DNA from 2 places in the Microbacterium sp. UMB0228 genome. Region 2 is predicted to be linked to the other one. Evidence: predicted binding sites of a transcription regulator. Region 2 holds the regulator's gene; the other holds the start of a gene.
What was found. Region 2 encodes HrcA, which represses chaperone genes, less so after heat shock. Its sites were predicted from a motif close to TTNGCACTCGNNNNNNNCGAGTGCNAA; they were not measured.
Positions count from the first base shown of each region.

Region 1: the regulator HrcA is predicted to act here: its motif matches at 5,907-5,933, upstream of groES (co-chaperone GroES).

Region 1 covers NZ_PNFU01000001.1:283,398-299,041, forward strand. The annotation lists gene tsaB (tRNA (adenosine(37)-N6)-threonylcarbamoyltransferase complex dimerization subunit type 1 TsaB) at 1-339, shown strand, start outside; gene rimI (ribosomal protein S18-alanine N-acetyltransferase) at 336-824, shown strand; gene tsaD (tRNA (adenosine(37)-N6)-threonylcarbamoyltransferase complex transferase subunit TsaD) at 821-1,909, shown strand; gene CJ226_RS01515 (hypothetical protein) at 1,906-2,394, shown strand; gene CJ226_RS01520 (hypothetical protein) at 2,406-3,479, shown strand; gene CJ226_RS01525 (hypothetical protein) at 3,463-4,656, shown strand; gene CJ226_RS01530 (SAM-dependent methyltransferase) at 4,664-5,863, opposite strand; gene groES (co-chaperone GroES) at 6,020-6,316, shown strand; gene rarD (EamA family transporter RarD) at 6,447-7,379, shown strand; gene CJ226_RS01545 (ABC transporter substrate-binding protein) at 7,524-8,780, shown strand; gene CJ226_RS01550 (ABC transporter ATP-binding protein) at 8,846-9,613, opposite strand; gene CJ226_RS01555 (ABC transporter ATP-binding protein) at 9,610-10,608, opposite strand; gene CJ226_RS01560 (branched-chain amino acid ABC transporter permease) at 10,598-11,575, opposite strand; gene CJ226_RS01565 (branched-chain amino acid ABC transporter permease) at 11,579-12,865, opposite strand; gene guaB (IMP dehydrogenase) at 13,182-14,684, shown strand; gene CJ226_RS18575 (hypothetical protein) at 14,758-15,168, opposite strand; gene CJ226_RS01580 (DUF2277 domain-containing protein) at 15,269-15,580, shown strand.
Region 2 covers NZ_PNFU01000007.1:134,595-150,238, reverse strand. The annotation lists gene CJ226_RS15460 (glycoside hydrolase family 1 protein) at 1-230, shown strand, start outside; gene CJ226_RS15455 (MFS transporter) at 227-1,465, shown strand; gene CJ226_RS15450 (alpha/beta fold hydrolase) at 1,457-2,188, opposite strand; gene CJ226_RS15445 (ABC transporter family substrate-binding protein) at 2,264-3,979, opposite strand; gene CJ226_RS15440 (ABC transporter ATP-binding protein) at 4,109-6,037, opposite strand; gene CJ226_RS15435 (ABC transporter permease) at 6,034-6,972, opposite strand; gene CJ226_RS15430 (ABC transporter permease) at 6,974-7,957, opposite strand; gene lepA (translation elongation factor 4) at 8,200-10,068, shown strand; gene CJ226_RS15420 (GIY-YIG nuclease family protein) at 10,117-10,518, opposite strand; gene CJ226_RS15410 (DUF1990 family protein) at 10,814-11,467, shown strand; gene hemW (radical SAM family heme chaperone HemW) at 11,467-12,684, shown strand; gene hrcA (heat-inducible transcriptional repressor HrcA) at 12,794-13,825, shown strand; gene dnaJ (molecular chaperone DnaJ) at 13,862-14,974, shown strand; gene CJ226_RS15390 (16S rRNA (uracil(1498)-N(3))-methyltransferase) at 14,977-15,644, shown strand, end outside.

The DNA of each region.
Region 1 (15,644 bases), on a different contig from region 2:
ACGGCGGCCGCTCTCACGATCCAGGCCACCGTGACCGGGCCGTTCGCCGTCGTCACCGACGCCCGCCGCCGCGAGGTCGCCGTCACCGTGTTCGACGGGCAGGACGAGGACGGGATCCCGCGCACGATCGCCGACACGGTGCTCGTGCGCGCCGCCGACGCCGACGAGCATCTCGCGGGCCTCCGCCGGGTGGAAGTGGCGACCTTGTCCGCGGTCGACCTCGCCCGGGTGGGGGCGCGGGCGCTCGCCGCCGGCCGGGTCCTGGCCGGCGAGGAGCCGCTCTACCTGCGGCATCCGGACGTCACCCTGCCCGGTGCCCTGAAGAAGGTGGGCGCATGACCCTCCGGGACGCCAGGCCGGACGACCTCGACGCGATCATGGCCATCGAGCAGCGCTCGTTCCCGACCGACGCGTGGAGCCGGGAGACCATGGCGAGCGAGCTGGCGAGCCCGCACGGGCGGTACCTCGTCGACGAGCTGGACGGGGCGATCGTCGGCTACGGCGGAGTCCGAGCCCTGCAGGGCGGCGCGGACGCCGACATCCAGACCATCGCCCTCCTCGCCGAGGTCCGGGGGCAGGGACGCGGGCGCGCGCTGCTGCGTGCCCTGCTGCGGACGGCTGCCGCTCGGGGCGCGCACGAGGTGTTCCTCGAGGTGCGCGCCGACAACCCGGCGGCCGAGGGGCTGTACCGCGCGGAGGGCTTCGAGGAGATCGGCAGGCGCCCCCGTTACTATCAGCCGGACGACGTCGACGCGATCGTGATGCGTCTGGACCTGCGCCGCCACCCGGCGCCCGCCGATACGCCGGAGGAGGCGACCGCATGAGTGAGCCCCTGGTGCTCGGCATCGAGACGAGCTGCGACGAGACCGGCATCGGCATCGTGCGGGGGCGCACGCTGCTGTCCAACACGATCGCCTCCAGCATGGACGAGCACGCCCGGTACGGCGGCGTCGTGCCGGAGGTCGCCGCCCGCGCGCACCTCGAGGCCCTGCAGCCGGCCATCGACGCCGCCCTCGCCGAGGCCGACGTCCGTCTCGCCGACCTCGATGCGGTGGCGGTGACGAGCGGCCCCGGCCTCGCCGGAGCGCTCATGGTCGGCGTGGGAGCGGCGAAGGGACTCGCGGTCGCCCTGGACAAGCCGTTGTATGCGGTCAACCACCTCGTCGGCCACATCGCGGCCGACATCCTCACCCCGGATGCGGCGCCGCTGGAGTACCCGACGATCGCGCTGCTGGTCTCGGGCGGCCACACGTCCCTGCTCCACGTGCGCGACCTCACGACCGATGTCGAGCTGCTCGGGGAGACCGTGGACGACGCCGCGGGCGAGGCGTTCGACAAGGTCGCCCGGCTGCTGTCCCTGCCGTATCCCGGCGGCCCCGAGATCGACCGGGCCGCGGTCGGCGGAGACCCGGACGCGATCCGCTTCCCGCGCGGGCTCTCGCGTGCCTCCGACCTCGCGAAGCATCGCTACGACTTCTCGTTCTCCGGGCTGAAGACCGCCGTCGCCCGCTGGGTCGAGCGCTTCGAGGCGGAGAACGCCGCCGCGGGCGCCGACGCGCGCGAGCTGCCGATCGCCGACGTCGCCGCGAGCTTCCGGGAGGCCGTCGTCGACGTCCTCGTCACCAAGGCGCTCAACGCCTGCGCCGACCTCGGGGTGCCGCGCCTGCTGCTCGGCGGCGGCGTGATCGCGAACCGCCGGCTCCGCGAGGTCGCGCTGTCCAGGGCCGCCGAGGCCGGGGTCACCGTGCGCATCCCGCCGCTGTCCCTCTGCACGGACAACGGCGCCATGATCGCCGCGCTCGCCGCCGAGCTCATCGCCTCGGGGCGTCCCGCCTCGACGCTCCGCTTCGGCGCGGACTCGACGCTGCCGGTCACGGAGATCCAGGTCGCGGAGGCGGTGCCGGCGTGACCGGGCTCGCGCAGGAACCGGAACCGGACGGGGCCACGCCCCGTGCGCGGGTCGAGCGCGCGAGCGGGCAGGTCGAGCGCCCGGCCGGGACCGCGCGCCTTCCCGGAGCTCCTCGGGAGGGCTATACGAAGCTCCCCACGGGTCCGGTGGGCATCGAGCCGGTGGTCGTCAGCGGGCCCGACCTCGACCACGGGGAGGAGGACGCGTGGGAGCCGGCGTCCGAGCCCGAGCCCGTGCCCGTGGACGACACGCGGCTGGCGCCGTGGGCGCTGCTTGCGGCGATCGTCGCGCTCGGCGCATCGTTCTTCGTGGGCTGGGGGATCCCGGTCGCGGTCGTCGCGGTGATCGCGGCCATCATGTCGCTGCGTCGCCCCGTCGAGAACCGCGCGATCGCCCGCTGGGCGCTCGTGCTGGGGCTGTGCGCGACCGTGTACAGCCTCGGATGGCTGGTCTGGGCGGGGATGCAGTTCGAGAGACTCGGCTAGGCGGGATGGTCATGACGGACGACGACGATGTCGAGGAGCGCAGGACCCTGCAGCGCAAGGCCTTCGGCCCCGGCGGAGGCCTCACGGACACGGAGGCCGCGCGCCTGCGACAGCTCGACGATGCTCGGCGGCGTCCGTCTCCGGGACCGAGCACGCCCTCCCGGGAGTCCGTCGCCACCGTCCAGGACGACGGCGAGACTCCGACAGGAGACGACGCGCCCGTGGTGCCGGACGAAGAGCCCACGGACGGCGCCGCCCGGACCGACGGCCCGGCCCTGAGGGAGGCGCGGGCTCGTTCGCGCGGGATGCTCGTGCTCGCCGCGGTCGTCATGGTCCTCCTCGGGGTCGGCATCGGGTGGCTCGCCTTCGGCCGGACCGGCGGTGCCGCCGTCGCGCTCAGCGCCGAGCAGCAGGGATGGCAGTCCGAGCTCGTCGCATCCGGGACGTACGACCCCGGATCGGTGCGCGCCGTCGCGGCGGAGGAGGGCGCGGTCATCTGGATGGCGACGAAGAACGGCGGAGCGAGCGTCTGCCTGGTCCTCGGATCGGCGGAGAGCACGACGCCGAGCTGCAATCGGCGCGAAGACGTCCAGAAGGAAGGGCTGTGGGGCGAGGTGACGACGCACCGTGACGAGGACATCACGAGGCAGGTCTCGGCGCAGCTCCTTCTCACTCGCGACGGGGAGCCCGCGGTGAGCGTCGGCGTCTCGGAGTTCGGGTCGGACCGCGGCAGCGGCATCACCTACGCGACCGAGGAAGAGACCCGCACCGCCCGACGCCTGGCGGAGGAGGGGTTCGACCCGAACTCGATATGGATCGTCGGATACGACGGCGACGTCCCCGTGTGGACGGCGTCTGCGCAGGGGGCGGGGCGGCATTGCCTCGTCTACGACGGGTCGACGTCCGACGCGCCGATGGCCTGCGAGGAGAGTGAGACTCTGCAGGAGCACGAGGGGCGGCTGCGACTGCAGGTGACCGATGCGGAGACCGGGGGAGTGACGACCTACGAGCTGCCGACCGGAGCCGGACTGCCGTCGTTCACGATCATCCGAGAAGGGAGCGACGTCGGTGCGGGAGGAGACTGACCGACCGCAGTCCGGAGCCGACGACGCGGAGCGCAGGGCACTGGAGCGTGCGGCATACGGCCGTGACGGCGGGCTCGACGCTGCCGCGGCCCTCCGGCTGCAGGAGCTCCAGGCGGAGCGTCGCCGCGCAGCCCTGTCCGCGTCCGAGGAACCGGCGACGTCCGCATCCCCGGACCCCGGCGGTGGGAAGGAGGTCGCGGACGCTCTCCCGGCGCCGGAGGGCGAGCCGGTCGCGGAAGACGCCGCGCCGGAGAACCCGGAGGACGTCTCGGCGTCCGAGGCACCGGCCGCGAACCGCCGCGGTCTCGCGAAGGTACTCGTGGCGTCGGCGGCTCTCCTCGCGATCGGCGTGGGGGCCGGGTGGGCGCTGTTCGCCCCGCGGTCGGACGCGTTCCCTCTGACGGAGGCGCAGGAGGACCGGCGGACCGAACTCGCCGACTCGGGCTACGACCCCGGATCCGTCCGCCCTGTGGGGGAGGCGGAGGGGGCTCTCGCCTGGTTCGCCACGCAGGACGCCGGGGAGACGCGGTGTCTGATCCTCGATGCCGGCGCCGACTCCGCGTTTACGTGTCTGCCGAAGGGAGAAGTGGCCCCGGGCCTCTACGCCTCGATCGCCGTGCCCGGGCCGGCGGCAGCCGACGAGGGAGATGCCTACGCCGTGGACAGCATCACCGCGACCATGCTGTTCTCCACCACGGACGAGCCGATGGTGAGCATCCAGCGCTGGGGGCAGTCCTCGGCACTGGTCGACCAGTTCGGTGCCGAGCACCGCCCCAGGGCGAAGGAGCTGATCGACGACGGTTACACGCTCGGTCTCACGCTCCTCGGGTCCTTCCGGGGGCAGCCGGTCTGGCTCGGTGACCGCGCGTCGGAGGAAGGCCCCACTCAGCGATGCCTCATCGTCGACGTCGACGGTTCACGGCAGTGCGCGGCGATGTCGGAGGCGATCGAGACAGGCCTCGGCGTGCAGGTCGTGGACACCGAGCAGACATCGGGAGAGGTCCTCTCCGTCTCCGTTCTGGAGGTGGCGTTCACTCGCAGGCAGGTGCCCTACCTCACCGTGACGACCGCATCGACCGCGGCGAGGACGCTTTCCGGCGACTCCTACCTCGTGACCACCGGGCCGCCCGGGGATCCGATCCGCGTCGACATCCCGGGCCGCGACCCGGAGGGCTGACGGGCACTCAGTCCGCGGCGGGCACCCGGTCGGCGAGGATCGCGCGGCGCTGATCGCCGAACCGGGCGAGGATCAGGGTCGCCTCGGCGTCGCCGCGCAGGGTCAGCTTGCGCCGGAAGGCCGCCGGATCGACGTCCACCCCGCGCTTCTTGATCTCGATGCGGCCGATGCCGTGGGCCTTCAGGGCCGCGTTGATCGTCTTCGGCGTGATCGGCAGCGCCTCCCGGACGCGGAAGGACTGCACGAACGGGCTCGTCAGGGCGGCGTCGGAGGTCAGGTATGCGATGCGCGGATCGAGCATCCCCGCGTCGAGGCTGCGGGCGACGTCGCCGATGAGCCGGGCCCGGATGACGGCCCCGTCCGGCTCGTGGAGGAAGGCCCCGAGCGCACGGACCGGAGCATCCTCGGCATCCGCGGATCCGGTGAGCTCGTGCGAGCGCTCGCCGCGGATGACGAGGGCGGAGCGCCGCACCCCTTCCCTCGCGAGCTCGCGCGACCACACCACGAGCTCGACCACGCTCCCGTCGGCGCTGACCCACTGCGTCTCCGCGTCCGCGGGCAGGGCGTCGCGGTCGTGGGCGGGGCCGAGCTTGATCCCGGTGGGGCGCTGCGCGGCGACGGCGAACGCCCAGTCGAGCGACGGCGAGTAGTCGTCGGCGGAGACGCGCCGGGTCTCGCTGTGCCCGGAGGTGCGGCGGGCGGGGTCCATCCAGATCGCCTGGCCGGGGACCGGTTCTCCGAGCGCTTCCTCCGCGGTCGCGTGGCGCACCGTGGCGTCGTCGCCGAACGGGGCGAGGTTGTAGGCGGCGAGGGCCGCGGTCACCTCGTCGGCATCCACGGCGTGCACCGCCAGTCCGGCGCCGGCGAATGCGAGGGCGTCGCCGCCGATCCCGCAGCCGAGGTCGGCGACACTCGTGAGGCCGGCCCGGCGGATCCGCTGGGCGTGGCGGGCGGCCACCCCGAGGCGGGTGGCCTGCTCGAGGCCCGCGCGGGTGAACAGCATGCGGGCGGCGAAGGGGCCGAACTTCGCCGTGGCCTTGGCTCGCAGGTGCGCCTGGCCGACGACGGCGGAGACGAGGTCGGGGGAGTGTCCGGCGGCCCGCAGTCGGGAGACCGCGGTCGCCGCCTCGGCGGTGGAGGTGACCGGCCCGAGCGCATCGAGCAGCTCGAGGCCGGCAGGGGTCAGCAGGGCGCGCAGCTCGGACATCTCCACCCTCCCACCCTAGGACGCGGTCGCCGCCGGATCGGGGTTGGCACTCGCATTGCATGAGTGCCAGCCGACCGCCTACACTGGCATTAGCACTCTCGGGTTGAGAGTGCGAACGAGTCTTTCGTGTCAGCGTCAAGAAAGAAGAGGTAGACCGTGTCGGTTTCCATCAAGCCGCTCGAGGACCGCATCGTCATCAAGCAGGTCGAGGCCGAGCAGACCACCGCGAGTGGCCTGGTCATCCCCGACACCGCCAAGGAGAAGCCCCAGGAGGGCGAGGTCGTGGCGGTCGGCCCCGGCCGTATCGACGACAACGGCAACCGCGTTCCGCTCGACGTCGCCGTCGGCGACCGCGTGCTCTACAGCAAGTACGGCGGCACCGAGGTGAAGTTCGGCGCGGACGAGTTCCTCGTCCTGTCGGCTCGCGACGTCCTGGCGGTCGTCGTCCGCTGATCGCACACCCGGTTCCCTCCGCTCGCCGGACGGAACCCGGTCCGAAGAGGGCCCGGATGCTTCGGCATCCGGGCCCTCTTCTGCGTCCCGAACGGCGCGTCGCCCGGCGGCGCAGGCATAGGGTTGTGCGGTGACTGTTGAGACGACCCGCGCCACCCGGACGGCGGGCGTCGCCTACGCCGGCAGCGCGTATCTGCTGTGGGGCGTCCTGCCGCTCTACTTCCTCCTCCTGCAGCCCACCGGTCCCTGGGAGGTCGTGGCCTGGCGGGTGCTGCTCTCCTTCGTCTTTTGCCTCCTGCTGCTCACGGTCATGAGGGGATGGGCCGCCTTCCTCGCCATCGTCCGGAGTCCGCGGCTGCTGGGGTGGACGGCCCTGGCCGGCCTTCTCATCTACGTCAACTGGCAGGTCTTCGTCCTCGGCACGCTGAGCGGGAACGTGGTGGAGACGGCGCTCGGCTACTTCATCAACCCGATCACGACGGTTCTGCTCGGCGTCTTCGTGCTCAAGGAGCGCCTCCGCCGGCTGCAGTGGGCGGCCGTCGGGATCGCGGCCATCGCGGTCGTGGTCATCGTCGTGGCGTACGGCCACGTCCCCTGGATCGCCTTGACGCTCACGGCCTCCTTCGGCCTGTACGGGCTCCTCAAGAAGAAGATCGGCCCCGCCGTCGACGCGGTCAGCGGGCTGACGCTCGAGTCGTTCTGGCTGATCCCCATCGCGGTGGTGCAGCTTGTGATCGTGGCGACGACGCCGGCCGGTTTGACCATGGGGACTGCGGGCTGGCCGCATGCCGTGCTGCTCGCGTTCGCGGGAGTGGCGACGGCCGTCCCCCTGCTGCTGTTCGCGGCCGGCACGCGTCGCGTCGATCTCACCGTCATCGGCATGCTGCAGTTCCTCACCCCGATCCTGCAGTTCGTGATCGGGGTCGTCGTGCTGCACGAGCCGATGCCGCCGGAGCGCTGGATCGGGTTCGTCCTGGTGTGGATCGCGATCGGGGTCTTCGTCGTCGATCTGCTGCTCGCCGCGCGGCGCGGCCGGCGGGACACCCCCGCGGCGGTGCCCTGATCCCGCCCGCCCACAGGCGGAAACAGCGGTCCTGGATCGTTAACGCACCGAGATACTTGCCCCTCCTGCGCGCGGGGTGCACGCCCTAGTGTTAGAGCACCCGACTGTGGTCACCGTCCACGTTCGTTTACGCAAGGGAGCATCATGAACGCACTGAAGGGCTCGCGCAGCGCGAGGATCTTCGCCGGGATCGCGCTGGTCAGCGCCTCCGCCCTCATCATCGCGGGCTGCAGCAGCACGCCGGACGCGGAGCCGTCGGACGGGGGTGGCGACAAGCCCGCCGCCGACCTGACGCTCAAGCTCGGCTCACTGCTGCCCGCCACCGGTACGCTCGCGTTCCTGGGCGCGCCGATGGAGGCCGGCGTCCAGCTCGCCGTGGACCAGATCAACGAGGCCGACGCGGGCATCACGATCGACCTCAGCACGGCCGACGAGGGCGACCTCGACAACAAGGCCTACGAGACCTCCATCACCAACCTGCGCAACGACGGCATCACCGCCATGATCGGCGCGGCGTCCTCCAGCGTCACCAAGCTCATCCTCGACGGCAACGCGGGCGCGGACATCCTGACGGTGTCCCCGTCCAACACCTCGCCGGACTTCACGGGCATCAACCCGATGTACTTCCGCACCGCCCCGAGCGACAACCTCCAGGGCGAGGTCCTCGGCAACGAGATCGCCGAGGACGGCCACAAGACGCTGGGCATCATCTACCAGAACGACCCCTACGGCACGGGTCTGTTCGAGGCGATCAAGGCCACGTTCGAGAGCACCGGCGGCGAGGTCGTCGCCGACGCCTCGTACAACCAGGGCGACGGTCAGTTCAACGCGCAGGTCTCGGAGATCGCCGCGGCCAATCCGGATGCGGTCGCCGTGGTCTCCTACGACCAGTTCGCGACCATCGCTCCGCTGCTCGGCAACGCCGGGGTCGACACGGGCTCGCTGTACCTCGTCGACGGCAACCTCAAGGACTGGGGTACCGACATCCCGATCAGCCTCGAGGGCTCGAAGGGCACCCGCGCCGGCGCCGAGCTTCCGCAGGACTTCCTCGACCAGCTGAACGCGGTCTGGACGGCCGAGGGCAACGACCCGATCGACGCCGTGACGTACTCGTCCGAGGCCTACGACGCGGTGGTGCTGATCGCTCTGGCCGCGCTGAAGGCCGGCTCGGTCGAAGGCCCGGACATCGCCGCGGAGATGATCACCGTCTCCGGTGGTGACGGCGACGGCGAGAAGTGCGACAACTTCGCCGACTGCGCCGCGATCATCAACGACGGCGGCACGCCGGACTACGACGGCCTCTCCGGTGAGATCACGTTCGACGAGAACAACGACCCGAAGGGCGCTGCCATCGGCGTCTACGAGTTCGACTCCGAGAACGTCACCTCGCGCATCAAGTAACGCAGCGACGACGAGGGCCCCGGATGCGTCGGCATCCGGGGCCCTCGTCGTTCCTGGGCCGTGTCTCAGGCCGCGTCGGTCCCGAGGGTGCCGAGGTAGAGGCCGATGACCTTCGGGTCGTTCAGCAGCTCCCGGCCGGTGCCCTCGTAGGCGTCCTTGCCCTGGTCGAGCACGTAGCCGCGGTCGCAGATCTGCAGGCACCGCCGGGCGTTCTGCTCGACCATGATCGTCGTGACGCCCGCCTTGTTGATGTCGGAGACGCGGATGAAGGCGTCGTCCTGCCGCACGGGGGAGAGGCCGGCGGACGGCTCGTCGAGCAGCAGCACCGAGGGGTCCATCATGAGCGCGCGGGACATGGCCACCATCTGCCGCTCACCGCCGGAGAGCGAGCCGGCACGCTGCTTCAGGCGTTTGCCGATCTCGGCGAAGATGCTGCTGACGAACTCGAGCCGCTCCGCGAAGATCTTCGGGTTCTGGTAGAGGCCCATCTCCAGGTTCTCCTGGATGGTGAGCGACGGGAACACGTTGTTCGTCTGCGGCACGAAGGCCACACCGCGGCGCACGAGCTTGTCGGCCTTGAGGCCGACGATGCTCTCGCCCTTGACCGTGATGTCGCCCTCGCGGACGTTCACCATGCCGAAGATCGCCTTGAGGAGGGTCGACTTCCCGGCGCCGTTCGGGCCGATGATGCCGATGAGCTCACCCTGGCGGGCGACGAGGTTCGCGCCGTTGAGGATGTTGACTCCCGGAAGGTAGCCGGCGTGCACGTCCTTGAGCTCAACGACGACATCATCGGGCCGGGCGGCGCTTTCGGCGGGGGTTGCGGTGCTCATGCCTTGTCCTCCTCGGCGGCGTCCTCGGCCTCGACCTCGGCCTCGACCTCCGTCTCGATCTGCTCGCGGATGCGCTCCGCATCGGCGTCGGAGATCACCGGGAGACGGCCGGTGACGGCACCGAGGTCCACGTCCTGATGGGCACCGAGGTAGGCGTCCACCACCGCGGGATCCTCCATGACGGTCTCCGGCGGCCCCTCGGCCACCACGCGCCCCTCGGCCATCACGACCACCCAGTCGGCGATGTGACGGACCATGTGCATGTCGTGCTCCACGAAGAGCACGGTCATCCCGAGGTCCTTGAGGTCGAGGATGTGATCGAGGAGCGACTGGGTGAGGGCGGGGTTCACCCCGGCCATCGGCTCGTCGAGCATGACGAGGCTCGGGTCGCTCATGAGGGCCCTGGCCATCTCCAGCAGCTTGCGCTGACCGCCGGAGAGCGACGCTGCGAAGTCCTGCTCCTTGGCGTCGAGCTTGAAGCGCACGAGGAGTTCGTGCGCGCGCTGCTCGATCTCCTGCTCCTGCTTCCGCCAGAGGAAGGGGAACAGGCCTGCCCAGAAGCCCTCGCCGCGCTGGTCCTTCGCGCCGAGCTTCATGTTCTCCAGCACGGTCAGCAGCGACAACGACTTGGTGAGCTGGAAGGTGCGCACCTGTCCCATCCGGGCGACCTTGAACGACGGGATGCCGGACAGGTTCTTGCCGTCGTAGGACCACGTCCCGCTGTTGGGCTTGTCGAAGCCGCACAGGAGGTTGAACAGCGTGGTCTTGCCGGCACCGTTGGGGCCGATGAGCGCCGTGATGGCGCCGCGGGGGATCTCGAGGTGATCGACGTCGACCGCGGTCAGGCCGCCGAAGCGCCGCTGCACGGCGTCCACGACGAGGATCGGGTCGACCTTCTTGACTCCGGGGGCGGCAGGACCCGCGGCGAGGCCGGTGGTCTTCGCGCGGGGAGCGCTCTTCGCGGGCGTGACGGCCGCGTCGTTCTCACTTGACAAAGGTCATCTCCCTCTTGTTCCCCAGGATGCCCTGCGGGCGGAACACGACGATCAGCATCAGCACGATGCCGATGAGGATGTAGCGCACCACGTCGGCCTGAGCGCTCGTCATGGGCAGGTAGCCGGCCGTGGCCATCGCGGGGAGGAGCGCGCCGAGGAAGGCGAACACCACCCAGAAGAGCACGGCGCCGAGCGTCGGGCCGAACACCGTGGCCGCGCCGCCGAGGAGCAGGATCGTCCACAGGAAGAACGTCAGCGACGTGGAGTAGCTGCCGGGGATGACCGCCGACGGCAGGACGAAGACGATGCCGCCCAGCGCACCGATCACGCCACCCACCACGAGGGCCTGCATCTTGTAGGCGAAGACGTTCTTGCCGAGCGAGCGCACGGCGTCCTCATCCTCGCGGATGCCCTTGAGCACCCGGCCCCACGGGCTGCGCATGAGCGCCCAGACCACGAGGACCGTCAGAGCGAGGGTGAGCAGTCCGAACACCCGTACCCAGAGGTCGTTGGCGTTGTACGTCCACGGGCCGAAGCCGTACGTCCCCGGCGGGAACGGGTTGGCGTCGCGGAAGCTCTGGTGGTACCCGGACAGACCGCCCGCGGAGTTCGTCCAGTCCTTGAAGAGCTCCGTGACGAACATCAGGCGCACGACCTCTGCGGCCGCGATGGTCGCGATGGCGAGGTAGTCGGCGCGCAGCCGCAGGGTCGGGATGCCCAGCAGCAGGGCGAAGAGCGCACCGCCGGTCAGGCCGACGAGCACGCCCAGCCACCACGGGAATCCGAAGGTGAGGATGGAGATCGCGTAGCCGTAGCCGCCGATCGCCATGAACGCCGCCATGCCGAAGTTGAGCAGACCCGTGTACCCGAAGTGCACCGCGAGGCCGGTGGCCGCGAGCGCGTAGGCGATCGTCGTCGGGCTGAACAGGTAGGAGGCGGTGTTGCCGAAGATGCTTCCGAAGTCCATGCGTCAGCCCAACCTTTCCTTGCGTCCGAGGATGCCCTGCGGTCGCACGAGCAGGATGATGATCAGCGCGACGAGGGCGCTGGCGTACTTGAGGTCGGTAGGCACCCCGAGGAGTGTGGAGACCTCGACGGCGAGACCGACGATGATCGAGCCGATCAGCGCGCCGATCGCGGAGCCGAGACCGCCGAGCGTGATGGCGCAGAACATCAGCAGCAGCATCTGCATGCCCATGTCCCACTTCACGCCGGGGCGGAAGTAGGCCCAGAGGATGCCGGAGATCGCGGCCAGCGTGCCGGCGAGGATCCAGACGACGCGGATGACCTTGTCCACGTCGATGCCGGAGGCGGCGGCGAGCTGCGGGTTGTCCGAGATCGCCCTCGTCGCCTTCCCGATGCGGGTGCGGGTGAGGAAGAACGCGACGCCGAGGATCACGATGATGCTCGTGGCCATGCCGATCATGTCGATGTACGACAGGGAGATCGGACCGAGGCGGATCGGCTCCGGACTCGCGCCGGGCAGCTGGTAGGTGTTGCCGCCGATGATGTACTGCAGGCCGTAGCGCAGGGCCAGCGAGAGGCCGATGCTGACGATCATGAGCTGGACGACGCCCAGACCGCGCCGCCGCAGCGGCTTCCAGATGCCGGCGTCCAGCGCCCAGCCGAGCGCCGCGCCGCCGATGACCGCGACGATGATGCCGGCCCACAGCGGGAGCTGCCAGAAGGAGGTGACGACGAGGGTGATCACCGCACCCCACGTCACCATCTCGCCGTGCGCGAAGTTGGACAGCCGGGTGGTGCCGTAGATGAGCGCGGCGCCCATCGAGGCGAGCCCCAGCAGGAGGCCGAAGTTCAGACCGCCCACCAGGCGCGACAGGAGCTGATCGAGGAAGGAGACGGTCACCCGCTCGCCTTCGCCGAGGAAGAGGTTGACGATCTTCGTCCCGGTGAGACCGAACTCCAGCTCGAACGAGGCGGTCGTACCGGCGACGGGCTGGATGCCCTCGGGAAGCTGCGTCGCGTCGACGATCACGCCGTCCGGAAGCGTGGACTCGTCCACCGTGAGGGTGTACGTCTCCTTCTCCGGCACGTAGAGGCGCCACTTGCCCTCGGCGTCCGTCTCGGTCTCGGCGTCGAAGCCGTTGCCCTCGATCGTCATGACGACGCCCTCGACGGGCTCGTCGCCGTCGGTGACGACACCGGCGAAGTAGAAGTCGGTGACCTCCTGCCCGTCGTCCGTGGTCTCGGCGGAGGCCGCTGAGGGAGGGAGCAGGAGCGATGCCGCGAGCGCCATCAGGATTCCGAAGAAGGCGAAGGCCCAAGGGCGCTTTCGCGGTCCGGCGAGTGCTGTGGGTCCCACGCAACCTCCACTGTGAGTGCTGTCTCCGCGGGCTCGGGTCGAACCGCGGGGATGGACGACGCACTTGAGCGTAATGGGCGATCGGCGAATCACCTATCGTCCCGGCCAACGGTCCGGTAACGACGGGGCCCTGGGAATGTTCTCGGGCGTGTCTCGCTTAGAATCTCCATACGGGTCACGCCCGCGCACCGGCCGACGTCGACCCCCCATTCGCACCCGGATCCGCGCCACTCGCGCAGGAGGAGATTCCATGGACCAGCACGATCCCTTCGGCTTCGTCGGACTGACCTACGATGACGTGCTGCTGCTCCCCGGGCACACCGACGTCATCCCCAGTGAGGCCGACACGTCGTCCCGGATCACCCGACGGATCTCCGTCGCGACGCCGCTGCTCTCCAGCGCGATGGACACGGTGACCGAATCCCGCATGGCGATCGCCATGGCTCGGGAGGGCGGCATCGGCATCCTGCACCGCAACCTCTCGATCGCCGACCAGGCCGCGCACGTCGACCGCGTGAAGCGCAGCGAGTCCGGCATGATCACCGACCCGATCACCACGACGCAGGACGCGACGGTGGAGGAGGTCGACGCGCTGTGCGCCAAGTACCGGATCTCCGGTCTCCCGGTCGTGGACGACGAGGGTCGCCTGGTGGGCATCATCACGAACCGCGACATGCGCTTCGTCTCCGGCTTCGAGCGTCAGAGCACGTTCGTCAAGGACGTCATGACGAGGGAGAACCTCGTCACCGCCCCCGTCGGCGTCGCCGCGGGCGAGGTCATCGCGCTGTTCGCGAAGCACCGCGTCGAGAAGCTGCCCCTCATCGATGAGGACGGCAAGCTCGCCGGACTCATCACCATCAAGGACTTCGACAAGAGCGAGAAGTACCCGCTCGCCACCAAGGACGACCAGGGCCGGCTGCGGGTGGGCGCGGCGATCGGCTTCTTCGGCGACGCGTGGGAGCGCGCCGAGGCCCTCCGCGACGCCGGAGTGGACGTGCTCGTCGTGGACACCGCCAACGGGCAGTCGCAGGGCGTGATCGACCTCGTCAAGCGTCTCAAGGCCGACGAGTCGTTCGCCCACATCGACGTGATCGGCGGCAACGTCGCCACCCGCGAGGGCGCGCAGGCGCTGGTGGACGCCGGTGTCGACGCGGTCAAGGTGGGCGTGGGCCCCGGCTCGATCTGCACCACCCGCGTGGTCGCCGGTGTCGGCGTGCCGCAGGTCACCGCCGTCTACGAGGCCTCGCTCGCGGCGCGCCCCGCCGGCGTCCCGGTGATCGCCGACGGCGGCCTGCAGTACTCGGGCGACATCGCGAAGGCGCTCGTCGCCGGTGCCGACGCCGTGATGCTCGGCTCGCTCCTCGCCGGCACCGACGAGTCGCCGGGCGAGATCGTCTTCCAGTCGGGCAAGCAGTTCAAGCAGTACCGCGGGATGGGCTCGCTCGGTGCCATGCAGACGCGCGGCAAGCAGACGTCCTACTCGAAGGACCGCTACTTCCAGGCCGACGTGCCCAGCGACGACAAGCTGATCCCGGAGGGCATCGAGGGCCAGGTCCCCTACCGCGGCCCGCTCTCGGCCGTCGCCTACCAGCTCGTCGGCGGCCTGCGGCAGTCGATGTTCTACGTCGGCGCCCGCACCATCGAGGAGCTCAAGCAGCGCGGCAAGTTCGTGCGCATCACCTCGGCCGGGCTCAAGGAGTCGCACCCGCACGACGTGCAGATCGTCGTCGAGGCGCCGAACTACAAGAAGTGACCGCGCCCCCGCAGGGGGACGCACAAAAGGGGCCGGATGCGCTGCATCCGGCCCCTCATCATTAGCGGTGCGGTCAGCCGCAGCGGTAGGTGACGCCGCCGACGTCCCAGACCCCGGGGCCGAGCTCGGCGCACGTTCCGATCACGCCGGCCAGCACGGTCGCCAGCAGGATGATGCCGATGATCGCGAAGATCGTCAGGACGGCGCCGACGATGATGCCGGCGATCGCGATGCCCTTGGGAGCCTTCGCCTTGCCGAGTTGCACGGCGGCGATGATGCTGAGGATGAGGCCGACCGGCGGCAGCAGGAACGCCAGCACGAGGCCGATGATCGACAGCACCCGCCCCGGGGGCGACGTCGGCACGTCCTGCGCGGAGGGGGTGCCGGACGGGGGAGCGGAGGCGGCGGGATACGGCGAGGGCGTGCTGCGGGGCGGCGGCGGGTTGTAGGGCGGCGGGGCGTCGGGCGGCGGTGCGTCGGTCATGATCTCTCCTCGGTTCCGGTCGTAGCCCAGAGCGTAGCGACGGCGGGACGGGCGTGCCATCCCCCTTTCGTGGTGCCCGTGCCGCGCGTACGGTGCCGGTATGTGCCGGAACATCGTGCCTCTGAACAACCTCGAGCCCGCGGCCACCGATGAGGAGTGCCGCGAGGCTGCGCTCCAGTTCGTCCGCAAGATCTCCGGGACGACGGCGCCGTCGCGGGCGAACCGCGAGGTCTTCGATCGCGCGGTGGCCGAGATCGCCGTGGCCACGCGGCGGCTGCTCGACGATCTCGTGACCTCGGCGCCGCCCAAGAACCGCGAGGAGCAGGCGGCGAAGAGGCGGGCGCGATCGGCGGAGCGGTACGAGGCGATCCGGCTCTACCAGGAGGAGAAGCGGGCGGCGCGCGCGGGCTGAAGCGCTGCGGGCCGGGGGTGGAGCCCTGTGCCAGAATCGACGTACCCCGCTCGACTTTCCCTGC
Region 2 (15,644 bases):
ACATCGACGCGGTGGGCGAGGCCATCGGCGCCGGCGTCCCCGTCGAGGAATACACGGTCTGGTCGCTGCTCGACAACTGGGAGTGGACGGACGGCTACACGCAGCGGTTCGGCCTCGTGCACGTGGACTTCTCCACGGGGGAACGAACCCGGAAGGCCTCCTACGGTTGGTATCGCGACCTCATCGCGGGTGCTCGCGCGGCCAGGGACGCCGAGGCAGCACGCGCATGAGCGCGACCCCGGGCCTCGGCACCCGCCGAGCGGGCCTGCGGTGGATGTCGCTGTTCACCCTCTCCTGGCTCGCGATCTGGACCGTCCAGCTCACACCGGTCCAGCTCCTCCTGCCGCTGCAGCTCGACACTCCCGAGGACGACTGGATCCGCGGCGTCGTCTCCTCCGGGATCGTGCTCGGAGTGGGTGGTCTCGCCGGCGTCGTCGCCGGGCCGCTCGCCGGGGCGCTCTCGGACCGCGCCCGCGCCGGCGCGCACCGGCGGCGGCCGTGGGCTCTGGGAGGGGTCGCGCTCACGGCCGTCTGTCTCGTCTTCACCGGATTCGCCGACGGCCCGTGGGCGATCGGCGCCGGCTGGGTCGGCGTCTCGATCGGCGTCGCCGTCTCCTCCGCCGCGTTCACCGCGCTCATCGCCGACCAGCTCCCGACGACGCAGCGCGGTGCCGCTTCCGCCGCGGTCGGGTCGAGCCAGGCGGTCGGCATCGTGCTCGGGGTCGGACTCGTCGTGCTGCTCGGCCTCGGCATCGTCGCCGGGTATCTGCTCCTCGCAGGCATCATCGCGGTGGTGGGCGTCGCGGCGGCGCTGCTGCTGCCGGACCCGCCGAGCACGGAGGCGCTGCGTCCCCCGCGCATCGGGCGGCCCCGCCTGGCGTCGCTCCGCGACCGCGACTTCGCCTGGATGCTCTCGGGCCGGCTCGTCACGAATATCGGCAACGCCCTCGGCACGGCGCTGTTCCTCTTCTTCCTCCTCCACGGTCTCGGACAGGAGAGCACGACCGCACAGGACAACCTCCTCCTGCTGATCGTCGTCTACACGGTCTTCGTGGTGCTCGCTTCCGTGATCACCGGGATCATCTCCGACCGCACAGGGGAGCGGCGCCGGCTCGCCGTGGGGGCCACGATCGTGCAGGCGGCATCGGGTGTGGTGATCGTGGCCGCGCCGACCTTCGAGATGACGATGGTCGCCGCCGCGCTCATGGGCGTCGGCTACGGCGCCTTCTCGACGGTGGGCCTCGCGTTCGCGGCCGATCTCCTCCCGGACGAGCAGGATCACGCGCGCGATCTCGGCATCGTGAACGTGACCGCCGCCCTCGGACAGCTCATCGGTCCCGTGCTCGGGGCGGGGCTCGTCGCGCTGGCCGGCGGGTTCTGGCTCGTCTTCCTCGCGGCAGCCGTCCTGTCGCTCGTCGGCGGAGCGCTCACCGCCGCCGCGCGACCCCGGGTGCTCTCAGCCTGACGCCGTGCGCTGCTCGATCGTCGCGATCGCGAGGGAAAGGACGGCGTTGAACACCCGCGGGCGCATGGCCGTGATCAGGTGCGTGGTCCGTGGCACGACGATGAGCTCCGCCTCCGGGGCCAGGCGCCGGAACAGGGGTTCGTTCAGCCGGAGCTGATCGTACTGGCCGTTCACGAACCAGAGGGGCACCTGGATGCGGGGGACCGCGGCGGCCACATCCAGGGCGGCGAGGCTGCGCAGCGTCTGGTCCTGGACGTCGAGGGCGTACCCGCCGGCGGCGAAGTCGCCGCGATTCTCCTCGGGGATCGTCGCGGCGAGCATGCGCTGCGTCAGCCACATGCCGCGGTCGGGCAGGGAGTCGACGGCCCGGGCGAACAGTCGGTACGCGCGCAACCCCGCGCCGCGGGGGAGCGAGGTGCACGCGGCGGCGACGAGTCCGTCGACGGGCGGAGGCTCTGCGCCACCGGTGTACGCGAGCGAGAGCAGCCCGCCCATGGAGTGGCCGACGAGCAGCACGGGGCCCGTCTCGGCCGCGGCGCGGACGGCGGCGTCGATCGTGTGCAGCGCCTCGTGGAGGGTGAAGTCCTCGTCCATCCGGCTGCCGTGGCCGGGGAGGTCGACGGCGGTGACGGGATGCCCGTGCGCCTCCAGGTACTCGATCTGCGACCGCCACATGGTGGACGACGTGCGGATGCCGTGCACGAGGACGGTCTGGACGGTCACGCCTTCAGCATAAGGAAAGCGGGGCCGGTGGATGGACCACCGACCCCGCTTCGACACGAGATGTGTCAGAGGATGTTACTTCTCCCAGCCGACGTTCTCGATCGGCGTGACGCCGAACAGGTCGAGGCCGACGTAGGGCTCCGGCGTGAGGTTCGCCAGGCCGTTCTTGACCACGTAGATCGAGGGGCCGCTGTACAGCGGGATGACGCCCCACGTCTCTTCGACGATCTTCGGCTCGAGCTCCATCGCGGCGGAGGTCCAGGACTCGGCGTCCTTCTGGCTCTCGACCTCGTCGGCGATCTGCTTGTCGATCTCCGGGGTGCTCGTGCTCGAGAGGTTCAGCTGGCTGTCCGAGCAGTAGAGCTGGCAGAACCAGGCCGGGCCGAACGGATCGGAGTCCGTGAAGCGCAGCGACACGACGTCCCAGTTCTTCGAGGTGAGGTCGTTCGAGAAGTCGGCCGAAGCGCGGACATCGATCTTCAGGTCGATGCCGATCTCCTTCTGCTGCGCCTGCAGCGACTTCGCGAGCGCCTCGAGCGTGGGGTCCTCACCGAAGACCGGGAAGGTGACGGAGAGCTTCTCGCCATCCTTCTCGCGGATGCCGTCCTCGCCCTCGGTCCAGCCGGCGTCGTCGAGCAGCTTCTTGGCCGCGTCGACGTCGTGCTTCAGGCCGGCGGTGGCGAACGAGTCCTCGTAGCCATCCTGGAACGAGTACAGGTTCAGCGAACCGGCGACCGGCTCGTCATAGCCGAGGCCGTTCCATGCGATCTGCTTCTGCTGGTCGATGTTCACGCCCAGGAAGAAGGCCTTGCGCACGTCGATGTCCTCGAACTGCGGCTTGTCGGCGTCGACCATGAGGATGGTCTTGGCGGTCTGCTGCGCACGACGGACGGTGGTGTCCTCGACGTCCTGCACCTGCTTGAGGCGGTCGTTGGTGTTGGCGCCCACCATGTCGATCTCGCCGTTCTTGAAGGCGTTGACAGCGGCGTCCGGCTCCATGGCCGTGAAGGTGACCGAGTCGAGCAGCGGCGCGTTGCCCCACCACTCGGGGTTCGGCTTGAACGAGACGAAGCCGCCGTTGGCGTCGAACGTGTCGACGGTGTAGGGACCCGCGCCCCACTCCGGGTGCATGTTTCCGATGAAGCCCTCGTTGAACACGGTCGGGTCAGCTGCTGCCGGGTGCAGCACCCCACCCGTGAGGAAGGCCATGGACGGCCAGGCGTAGATACCGTCGAACGTCACGACGGCGGTCTTCGCGGTGTCGCCCTGCTCGACGGACTTGATCTGCTTGTAGCCGTCGGTCGCGTTGGGGGTGAAACCCTCTTCGTAGGAGCGGTTGGCCTTCCACGTCGCGTCGACGGCGGTCCAGTCCATGTCCGTGCCGTCGTTGAAGTGCGCCTCGTCCGTGAACGTGAAGGTGATGGTGGTGTTGCCATCCTTCTCGCCGATCTCGTACGTGTCGAGGTAGGCGTCGTTCTTCGTGACCTCGCCCTCCGGCGAGACGAGGAGGATCTGCGGCATGTACCACGACCACAGGCGGACCGTGTCGGCGCTGCCGTCGCCGTTGAAGGCGTTGAGCTGCTCCGGGATCTCGTTGATGGGGAAGTTGACCTCGCCACCCTCCTGGAGGTTGCTGCGGTCCTGCGGGTTGTAGTCGGCGGTCTTGGTCTCGACCTTCTCGCCGCCGTTGTCTCCGCCGCCGTTGTTCCCGGAACCGCTCGCGCAACCCGCGAGGGCGAGTGCGAGGGCGCCGCCGACCGCGACCGCCCCCAGCAACTTCTTGTTCTTCATGGTGCTCCTTTCGCCTTTCGGCGTTTCATAAGGGGAAGACTAGTTCGCGCTTTATCCCGGTACACCGCGTGACGGTGAATGCCGCCTAACCGTTATCGGACGGTGACCGAGGGCTCCGCCTGCCTCGATTCAGACGGAAGCGGGCTTCGTGGACATCGTGTCGGCATCGAAGACGACCCGCTCGCGGGTGCGCTCGATGTCGGGATCCGGCACCGGGATCGCCGACAGCAGCGCCTTCGTGTACGGGTGCTGCGGGTCGTCGAAGACCTGGTCCACATCGCCGTGCTCCACGAACTCGCCGAGGTACATCACAGCCACCCGGTCGGCGATGTGACGGACCACCGAGAGGTCGTGCGCGACGAAGAGGTAGGACAGCCCGAGCTTGGTCTTGAGCTCGTCGAGCAGGTTGATGACGCCGGCCTGGATCGACACGTCGAGCGCGGAGACCGGCTCGTCGAGCACGACGATCTTCGGGTTCGTCGACAGGGCGCGGGCGATGCCGATCCGCTGCCGCTGACCGCCGGAGAACGCCTGCGGGAAGCGGTCGCTGTGCGCGGGGTTGAGGCCGACGAGGTCCATGAGCTCGTCCACGCGCCGGTGCGCCTCCTCCTTCGGCGTGCCGATCGCGAACAGCGGCTCCGAGATGATGTCCGCGACGGTCATGCGCGGGTCGAGGGCGCCCATCGGGTCCTGGAAGACGATCTGGATGTCGCGGCGCAGGGCGCGCTCGACCTTGCGGCTGTGGATGTCGTTGACACTGGTGCCGGCGATGACGATGTCACCATCGGTCTGCTTGACCATGTCCATGATCTGCAGCAGCGTCGTCGTCTTCCCCGAGCCCGACTCGCCGACGATGGCCATCGTCTCGCCCTCGCGCACGTCGAAGCTGATGCCCTTGATCGCCTGGACTTCGCCGACCTTGCGCTTCAGGAAGGCGCCCTTCAGCAGGGGGAAGGTCTTGCGGAGGTTCTTGACCTCGAGCGTGATCGGCCGCTCCTCGCGCGGGGACCGCGTGAGGTCGCTCTCCGGCACGGGGCGCACCGGGTAGACGGGAAGCCCGCCGAGAAGGCCGCCGTCCTCGATCTCGTGGGCGCGGATGCACGCGGCCTGGTGCAGGTCGCCGGATCCCGTCGGGACGGGGAGCAGCTCAGGCTCCTTGGCGCGGCAGGCGTCCATGACGATCGGGCACCGGTCGGCGAACGGGCAGGCGTCCGGCAGGTCGATGAGCAGCGGCGGATTGCCCTTGATGGGAGTGAGCGGTTCCTTCTCGGCCTTGTCCACGCGGGGGATGGCGCCCAGCAGGCCGATCGAGTACGGCATGCGGGTCTTGTGGAACAGCTCGCGCACGGGGGCGTGCTCCACGGGCTTGCCGGCGTACATCACGAGCACGTCGTCGGCGGTGCGGGCGACCACGCCCATGTCGTGCGTGATCATGATCACGGCGGCGCCGGTCTCATCCTGCGCCTTCTCGATGAGGTCGAGGATCTGTGCCTGGATGGTGACGTCGAGGGCCGTGGTGGGCTCGTCGCAGATGATGAGCTTCGGGTTGTTGGCCATCGCGATGGCGATGACGACACGCTGCCGCATGCCTCCGGAGAACTCGTGCGGGAAGGACTTCATCCGGCGCTCGGGCTCGGTGATGCCGACGAGCTTGAGCAGCTCGACGGAACGGTCCCAGGCGTCCTTCTTCGACAGGCCGCGGTGGACCGTGAGGGCCTCGATGAGCTGGTCGCCGACCGTGTAGACCGGCGTGAGCGAGGTCAGCGGGTCCTGGAAGACCATCGACATGCCGTTGCCGCGAATGACCGACAGCTGCTTGTCGGTCATGCCGACGAGCTCCTGCCCGTCGTACATGATCGAGCCGGTCACCTTGGCGTTCTCATCGAGGAGCCCCATGATCGCGAGCGAGGTCACGGACTTGCCGGAGCCGGACTCGCCGACGATCCCGAGGGTCTTGCCGGCCTCGAGGTCGAAGGAGACCCCGCGGACGGCGTCGACGCGGCCGGCTTCGGAGGCGAAGCTGACCTTGAGGTCGCGGACGGAGAGGACGTTGGTCATGCGCGGCCTCCAGCAGCCGAAGTGGGATCGAGGGCGTCGCGCAGGCCGTCGGCGATCAGCGCCATCGACACGGTGAGCAGGGTCAGCGCCGCCGCCGGGAAGTAGAACAGCCAGGGCGACGTGGTGAGCGAGCTCGATCCGGCACCGATGAGGGCACCGAGCGAGACGTCGGGGATCTTGACGCCGAAGCCGAGGAAGGACAGGCCGGTCTCCGTCACCACGGCGTTGACGACGCCGAGGGTGAAGTTGATGACGAGGAGGGAGCCGATGTTGGGAAGCAGGTGGCGGAGCACGATGCGCATGCCGCCGACGCCCATGTAGCGGGCGGCACTGACGTACTCGCGCTCACGAAGCGACAGCGCCATGGTCCAGATGACACGAGCGGGGAAATACCACCCGATCACGAAGATCATGATGAGCGCGATGACCCGCCAGTCGCCGCCGGCCTTGTTGGAGATCATCGCGAGGATGAGGAAGCTCGGGATCACCATCATGAAGTGGATGACCAGGAGCGAGATGCGCTCGGTCCAGCCGCCGAAGTAGGCCGCGGCCGTGCCGACGAGTGCCGAGACGATCGTGACGCCGACGGAGACGGTGATGGCGATCATGAGCGACCGCTGCAGGCCCACGGCGACCTGGGCGAAGAGGTCGTTTCCGGCGTTGTTCGTGCCGAACCAGTGCTCTGCCGACGGGGGCGTGCTGAGGTTCAGGAAGTCGAGCTCGATGTGGTCGTACCGGGCGATGAAGGGCCCGAGGATGGCGAAGAGAACCAGGAGCACGAAGATCACGAGGCCGATGAGGGCTCCGCGGTTGCGGGAGAAGCGCCGCCAGTACAGCGTCCACTTCGACAGGCGCTTGGTGGCGACGCGCGTGGTCTCGGGACCGGCGGTCTCCGGCTCCGGGTGGATGGTCGGGTCGAGCATGTCGGTGCTCATGTCAGCTCACTCTCACGCGCGGGTCGAGGACGACGACGGCGATGTCGGCGAGGATGGCGCCGATCGCCGTGAGGACCGCACCGAAGGCGGCGATCGCGACGGTTCCGTGGATGTCGTTCTTGGTGATGGTCTCGATGAAGTACCGGCCCATGCCGTTCCACGCGAAGATCGTCTCCGTCAGCACCGCGCCGGTGAAGATCGCGGGGATAGTGAAGGCGACCTGCGTGGCCACAGGGATGAGCGATGTGCGCAGCGCGTGCTTGCGGATGGCCTGCTGCTTGGTCAGGCCCTTCGCACGGGCCGTGCGGACGTAATCGGCGTTGATGTTGTCCAGCAGGAGCGACCGCTGCAGGAAGTGGATGCTGGCATACCCCGTGAGCACGAGCGCGATCGTCGGCAGCGTCAGGTGTTGCAAGACGTCTATCAGGGTGGGGAAGAAGCCCTCGACCCCTTGGCTGGCATTGCCGGTCACGTAGAAGATGCGGGTGCCGGTGGCGTTGTTCAGGCCGATCGCGAGGAGGACGATCGCGAAGGCCGCGACGACGATCGGGATGTTCAGGGTGATGATGCTCGTCGCCTGGCCGATGCGGTCGGCGAGCTTGTACTGCCGAGACGCGGTGTACACGCCGAGCGCGATGCCGAGGACCGTCGTGAGGATCGTCGCACCGAGGACGAGCTCCGCGCTGACCCACATGCGGTAGGCCACCTGCTCGTTGACGGATCCGCCCGTCGGGCTCACACCCCAATCCCAGCGGAGCAGGATGCCGGTGAACCATGTCCACCACCGCTCGATGAGCGGAACGGTGTCGCTCAGGTTGCGGGGAGCGAGGGTGTTCACGATCTGCTCTTCGGTGAGCGGAGGGCGGCGACCGACGTAGTTGCTGCGCGGATCGAGGAAGCCCCACGCGAGGAAGTAGGTGAGGTTCGTCGCGACCACGATCATGAGCAGCCAGCCGAGGGCACGGCGCGCGAGGTACTTGATCAAGGGGGATTTGTCTTTCTCTTCTCCAGACGCGCTCGGGGTCTGCCGACGCAACGCTGAGCCGGGCGGATGATCGGGTTTCATCCGCCGTTCCGCGCGACGCGACAGCCCTCACGGAGTCTGTGACGGAGTCGTATCGCTTACGGGATCCGGTGTCACGGATTGATCCCGGGCAACTTCGGGAGACTATCACCGATACGTCGGAATGGGGATTATGAGGACCCTCACCGTAGAATCGACGGGACATGTCCCCACGCGCTCTCACCCCGCTTCAGCCTGCCGCGACGCCGGCTGCGCAGATCCGTAACTTCTGCATCATCGCCCACATCGACCACGGCAAGTCGACCCTGGCCGACCGCATGCTCCAGATCACCGGCGTGGTCGCGGAGCGGGACATGCGCGCCCAGTATCTCGACCGGATGGACATCGAGCGGGAGCGCGGCATCACGATCAAGAGCCAGGCGGTGCGGATGCCGTGGGCTCTGGGGCAGGCGCAGGGCCCGGACGAGGTCTTCGCGCTCAACATGATCGACACTCCCGGTCACGTCGACTTCACGTATGAGGTGTCCCGCTCGCTGGCCGCGTGCGAGGGTGCCATCCTGCTCGTCGACGCCGCGCAGGGCATCGAGGCCCAGACGCTGGCCAACCTCTACCTCGCCCTGGAGAACGACCTTCACATCATCCCGGTCCTCAACAAGATCGATCTCCCCGCCGCGGACCCCGAGAAGTACGCGAAGGAGCTCGCCTCGCTCATCGGCGGCAAGCCGGAGGACGTGCTGCGCGTGTCGGGGAAGACCGGCATGGGGGTCGAGGATCTGCTCGACCGGATCGTCGAGGAGATCCCGGCTCCGGTGGGGGATGCGGACGCACCCGCGCGGGCCATGATCTTCGACTCCGTGTACGACGCCTACCGCGGCGTCGTCACCTACGTGCGGATGGTCGACGGCAGCCTCTCGCCCCGCGAGCGCATCCAGATGATGTCCACCGGGGCGAACCACGAGGCCCTCGAGGTCGGCGTGTCGAGCCCGGAGCCCACTCCGACCAAGGGACTCGGCGTCGGCGAGGTGGGCTACCTCATCACCGGCGTGAAGGACGTGCGGCAGTCGAAGGTCGGCGACACGATCACGAACGCGCGCAAGCCCGCGGCGGAGGCGCTTCCCGGCTACACGGACCCCAAGCCGATGGTCTTCTCGGGCATCTACCCGATCGACGGCAGCGACTACGCGGAACTGCGCGAGGCGCTGGACAAGCTCAAGCTCTCCGACGCCTCGCTGCAGTACGAGCCGGAGACCTCCGTGGCGCTCGGCTTCGGGTTCCGCTGCGGCTTCCTCGGCCTGCTGCACCTGGAGATCGTGACCGAGCGTCTTTCGCGGGAGTTCGGCCTCGACCTCATCACCACGGCCCCGAGCGTGATCTACGAGGTCGTGACGAGCGACACCGGCGAGACGGTGACCGTGACGAACCCGAGCGAGTACCCGGACGGGCGTATCGGCTCGGTGTCGGAGCCGATGGTGAAGGCGGCGATCCTGCTGCCCAAGGACTACGTCGGCACCGTCATGGAGCTGTGCCAGTCGCGGCGCGGCACGCTGCTGGGCATGGAGTACTTCTCCGAGGAGCGCGTCGAGCTGCGCTACAACATGCCCCTCGGCGAGATCGTGTTCGACTTCTTCGACCAGCTCAAGTCCAAGACGCAGGGCTACGCCTCCCTGGACTACGAGCCGTCGGGACAGCAGGAGGCCGACCTGGTCAAGGTCGACATCCTCCTGCAGGGCGAGAAGGTCGACGCGTTCAGCTCGATCGTGCACCGGGACAAGGCCTACGCCTACGGCACGATGATGGCGGAGCGGCTGCGCAAGCTCATCCCTCGCCAGCAGTTCGAGGTGCCGATCCAGGCCGCGATCGGTGCGCGCATCATCGCCCGGGAGACGATCCGCGCGATCCGCAAGGACGTGCTCGCCAAGTGCTACGGCGGTGACATCACCCGCAAGCGCAAGCTCCTCGAGAAGCAGAAGGAGGGCAAGAAGCGCATGAAGATGGTGGGCCGCGTCGAGGTCCCCCAGGAGGCGTTCATCGCCGCGCTCTCTGGCGACGTCGAGACCAAGGACAAGAAGTAGCACGCTGGGTCGCTGAGCCCGTCGATCCACGCTGGGTCGCTGAGCTTGTCATAGCGCGTCAGTCGGCGCTGGGTCGCTGAGCTTGTCGAAGCGGTCAGTCGCCGTTGGGTCGCTGAGCTTGTCGAAGCGGTCAGCCGCGCTGGGTCGCTGAGCTTGTCGAAGCGCACCGTACGACCTCGACAATGACGGAAGGTCCTCCCACCGACTCTCGATCAGTGCGATCTTCTTCCGACGACTCCATCCCTGGATCTGCTTCTCCCGGAAGAAGGCCGCGTCGACGGTGTCGAAGCACTCCGCGTAGACCAGAGCCGCGGGCCTGCGTCTCCGGGTGAAGTCCGCGGCGAACGCGTCGTCGTGGTTGTGCTCCCAGACGCGGGCTTCGAGGTCGCCGTTCGTGCTGCCCGTGTAGAAGCTGCCGTCACGGCATTCGAGGATGTAGGTCCATGGCATCGGGCCATCATGGCGGAGGGGCGTGCGGGTTTCCCGGGGCGTGAGGAATCCCTTCGACAGGCTCAGGGAGCCACCGTTGTGGAGGAGCCTTTCGACGGGCTCAGGGACCCAGCGTGGAAGGGGCCCTTCGACAGGCTCAGGGACCCACCCTTCGACAGGCTCAGGGACCCACCCTTCGACGGGGTCAGGCGCCCACCCTTCGACGGGCTCAGGGACCCAGCGTCAGGGGGCAAGGATGTGACGGCGTGCGGCGCGGGGGGTGTTCGCTCAGGGAACCCGAAGTAGGCTGGATCTCATGCGGCGCGGGACTTTCCGAGACGACACGGTGGACTATGCGGCCGTGGGTGCGACCCACGCCCCCGATCTGATGCAGTACCCGCCGGAGCGCAGCATCCCGGCGGAGGAATCCTGGCGGATCGGCAGTGGCGAGGAGCGTTTCCAGACGGCCGGCGAAGCCCTGCTGTCGTGGACGGCGCAGCGCGCGGCTGGCCTGTCGGTGGAAGACGTCCGCCCTGCTCCCGGCCCCGCCTATGCGGGCGTGAGCTTCGACGCCGAGGGCAATCCCATCGCGCCGAGCAAGCGGGATGTGGAGCCGCGCTACGACGCCGAGGGGATGCCTTTCGTGGGCGCGGGCATGACGCTCCACCTCCGCGGCCGCGTCGGCGGCATGCGCGCCGACTCCGAGCTGCGTGTGATCTCGGTCACCGAGGAGACCCGGCGGATCGGTTTCGTGCTGGGCACGGTCGGGGGCTCCGTCGTGAGCGGCGAGGAGTCGTTCGACGTGGACTGGCGAGAGGACAACGACGAGGTCTGGTTCACGGTCCGGGCTTTCGACGCCCCGAACACGCTGCTCTATCGGCTCGTCCCCGCCCTGATGAAGCACCGCCGTCGCGAGCTGTTTGCGCGCTACCTCCGCGCGATCTCCCCGCTCTACGCGACCCCGGTGTGATGGCGGGACCACTTCCGCTCGGGGATCCGGCGCCCGCGGACGGGCGACTCCCCGCCGATCTTCCGATCTCCGCAGAGACGCCGTTCTCCGCCTACCTGCACATCCCGTTCTGCCGCGTGCGCTGCGGCTACTGCGACTTCAACACGTACACGTCCGGTGAGCTCCGCGGGGCGAAGCAGGAGGACTACGCGTCCACCCTCATCGGCGAGATCGCCCTCGCGCGTACGGTGCTGGACGAGGCCGGAGCACTGCGCCCGATGGACACGGTGTTCTTCGGCGGCGGCACGCCCACGCTGCTTCCCGCGGGAGACCTCGCCCGCATGCTGGGAGCGGCCACCGCGGCGTTCGGACTCGCACCGGGCGGCGAGGTCACGGTCGAGGCCAACCCCGACACGGTGACCCCGGAGGTCGCGCGCATCCTCGCTGAGGCGGGGGTCACGAGGCTGTCCATCGGCATGCAGTCCGCCGTCCCGCACGTCCTCGCCGCGCTCGACCGGACGCACCGCCCCGAGAACGTCCGCACCGCCGTCGCCGCGGCGAAGGGGGCAGGACTCGCGGTCAGCGTCGACCTCATCTACGGCGCACCGGGGGAGAGCCTCGCCGACTGGGAGGCCTCGCTCGACGCCGCCCTCGCCCTGGAGTCCGACCACGTCTCCGCGTATGCCCTCATCATCGAGGACGGCACGAAGCTCGCGCGACAGATCCGTCGCGGTGAGGTGCCGACCCCGGACGACGACCTGCAGGCGGACATGTACGAGCTGGCGGACGAGCGCCTCGCCGCCGCCGGGTTCGAGTGGTACGAGGTCAGCAACTGGGCCCGCAGCGAAGGGCAGCGGTCGCGGCACAACCTCGCGTACTGGCGGGGGAGCGACTGGTGGGGCTTCGGCCCCGGCGCCCACAGCCACGTCGCCGGACTCCGGTGGTGGAACGTCAAGCACCCGGCGGCCTACGCGCAGCGGCTGGCGGCCTCGTCCTCGCCGGCGGCCGGGCGCGAACGTCCGGACCCGGAGGCGCGGACCCTGGAGCGCATCCTCCTCCTCAGCCGCATCCGTGAGGGGATCGCGGTGACCGACGTCCCGGAGCAGAACCGGGACCGCATCGCCGGCCTCATCGCCGACGGGCTCATCGACGCGCCGGCGGCGATCCGCGGGCGCGTGCAGCTCACGCTCCGCGGCCGCCTCCTCGCCGACGCCGTCGTGCGCGAACTGACGGATTGAGCGGCTCCACCGGCGCTGCCCCGCCTTCGGAGATCTCCCGGTCGCAGGAGGTAGGATTGGCACTCAGGGCAGCAGAGTGCCAGCATCCGGTCGGCGGGAAGGGGAAGCCATGGTCACAGAGCGAGGGCTGCAGGTCCTCCGCGCGATCGTGCAGGACTACGTCGAGACGCACGAGCCCGTGGGCAGCCGTTCCATCGTCGACCGGCACTCGTTCGGGGTCTCGGCCGCGACCATCCGCAACGACATGGCGCAGCTGGAGGACGAGGAGCTGATCACGGCTCCGCACACGTCATCCGGGCGCGTCCCCACGGACAAGGGCTACCGGGTGTTCGTCAATCACCTCGCCCAGCTCCGTCCTCTCTCCACCGCTCAGCGTTCCGCCATCGAGTCGTTCCTCGCCGACCCGGCCGACCTCGACGACCTGATGGTCCGGACCGTCCGCGTCCTCACGCAGCTCACCGGCCAGGTCGCGCTGGCGCAGTATCCGTCGTTCGCGCGGGCGCACGTGACCCACGTGGAGCTCGTGACGCTGGCCCCCAACCGGCTCCTCACGGTGCTGGTGACGGACGCCGGTGGGGTGTCGCAGCGGATCACCGCTCTGCCGGACGCGATCGACGAGGCCGACCTCGCCGTGCTGCGCGCGCGACTTTCCGCCCTCATCACCGGGCAGGCGATCGCGGCGGCCTCCGACCGGCTTCAGGCGCTGCTCGCCACGGAGGAGACGCCGCAGGATCGCGTGCTCCGCACCCTCGCCGGCGTCGTGATCGACGAACTCGGCGGCTTCCGGCAGGAGCGGCTCGTGATGGCCGGAGCGGCGACCCTGGCGCGGCGCGAACAGGACTTCCGCGGCAGCATCCACCCCCTCCTCGAGGCCATCGAGGAGCAGGTCACGCTGCTGCGGCTGATGAGCGAGATGGTGCCGGACGAGCACGGCCTCGCGGCGAGCATCGGCACCGAGAACGCCTCCTTCGGGCTCGGCGAGGCGTCGATCGTCGCCAGCAACTACGCGGCGCCTTCGGGGACCGCGCGGGTCGGCGTCATGGGACCGACGCGGATGGACTATCCGAGCAACCTCGCGGCAGCGCGGGCGGTCGCCCGCTACCTGTCGCGCATGCTCGACGACGACGAGGCCGGCCGCTGACGCGGCCCCACGGAAATCACACGCAGAAAGGCGATTGTGGCGGACCACTACGAGGTTCTCGGGGTGTCCCGGGACGCTTCCACCGACGAGATCAAGAAGGCGTATCGGCGCCTGGCACGGCAGCTCCACCCGGACGTGAATCCGGGGGAGGAGGCTGCGGAGAAGTTCAAGCTCGTCACGCACGCCTACGACGTGCTCAGCGACGAGGAGTCGCGCCGCCGGTACGACATGGGCGGCGGTGACGGCGCGAACAACTTCGGAGGCTTCGGAGGCTTCGGCGACATCTTCGAGACGTTCTTCGGCGCGTCACAGGGTGGCGGACGCGGCGCCCGTCCGCGGTCGCGGCGAGAGCGGGGTCAGGACGCGCTCGTCCGGGTCACCCTCGACCTCGGCGATGTGGTCTTCGGTGCGCACCGCGACATCGAGGTCGACACGGCCGTGCTCTGCGAGACCTGTCAGGGCTCGTGCTGCCAGGAGGGCACGTCGCCCGTCACCTGCGACATCTGCGGCGGCACGGGGCACGTGCAGCGTCAGGTGCGGAGCCTTCTCGGCAACGTCGTCACCTCCCAGCCGTGCGGCACCTGCGAGGGCTACGGCACGACCATCCCGTACCCCTGCGGCACCTGTGGCGGGCAGGGACGCGTCCGCTCGCGCCGCACGGTGTCCCTCGACATCCCGGCGGGCGTCGAGACCGGACTGCGGCTGCAGCTCCCCGGCTCTGGCGAGGTCGGCCGCGCGGGCGGCCCGAACGGCGACCTCTACGTGGAGGTCACGGTCAACCCGCACCCCGCCTTCAGCCGTGACGGCGACGACCTGCTCGCCACGCTCGAGGTGTCCATGACCGACGCCATCCTCGGCACCGAGACCTCGATCGAGGGACTCGACGGGGAGGTCGACCTGGAGATCCGCGCCGGCGTGCAGTCCGGTGACGTGCTGACCATCAAGGGCCGAGGCATCACGCCGCTGCGCGGCACCCAGCGCGGCGACCTCCGCGTCGGCGTGCAGGTGGTCACCCCCACCAAGCTCGACTCCGCGCAGCGCAAGCTCATCGAGGACTTCGCCAAGAAGAACAAGGCGCCGGGCCCGCAGCTCGCGCAGTTCCAGCAGGGCCTGTTCTCCAAGCTGCGCGACCGGTTCCGCGCCCACTGATCGTGGCGCTGCACTTCCTCGTCGAATCCGCGGGTGATGCCGCGGTGGGCGGCCTCGTCTCCCTGACCGGGGCCGAGGCGAAGCATGCGGCCGTCGTCCGGCGGCTGCGCGTCGGCGAGGCCGTCACGGTCGGTGACGGTCGGGGCATCTGGCTGACCGGCGTGGCCGAAGCGGTGTCGCCGTCGCGCGTCGACGTCCGGATCACCGCGCGCGTCGAGCACGAGCCGGCGAGCCCACGCCTCGTGCTCGTGCAGGCGCTCGCGAAGGGCGACCGCGACGAGCTCGCCGTGCAGGCCGCGTGCGAACTCGGCGTCGACGAGGTCGTGCCGTGGCAGGCGGGTCGCAGCGTGTCGCGCTGGGAGGGGCCGAAGGCGGTGAAGGGACGCGAGCGCTGGGCGACGATCGTCCGCGAGGCCGCGAAGCAGGCGCACCGTGCCTGGGTACCCGAGGTGGCCGCCCCGGAGACGACCGCACAGCTCGCGACCCGCGCGGCGACGCAGCGCGTGCTCCTGCTCGACCCGACCGCGCCCGTGCGGCTCTCCGCCCTGGTGCCGGATGAGCGTGACCTCGTGCTCGTGGTGGGTCCGGAGGGCGGGATCGCTCCGGAGGAGCTGGAGAAGCTCACGGCCGCGGGCGCCGAACGCGTGCTGCTCGGCGACACCGTGCTGCG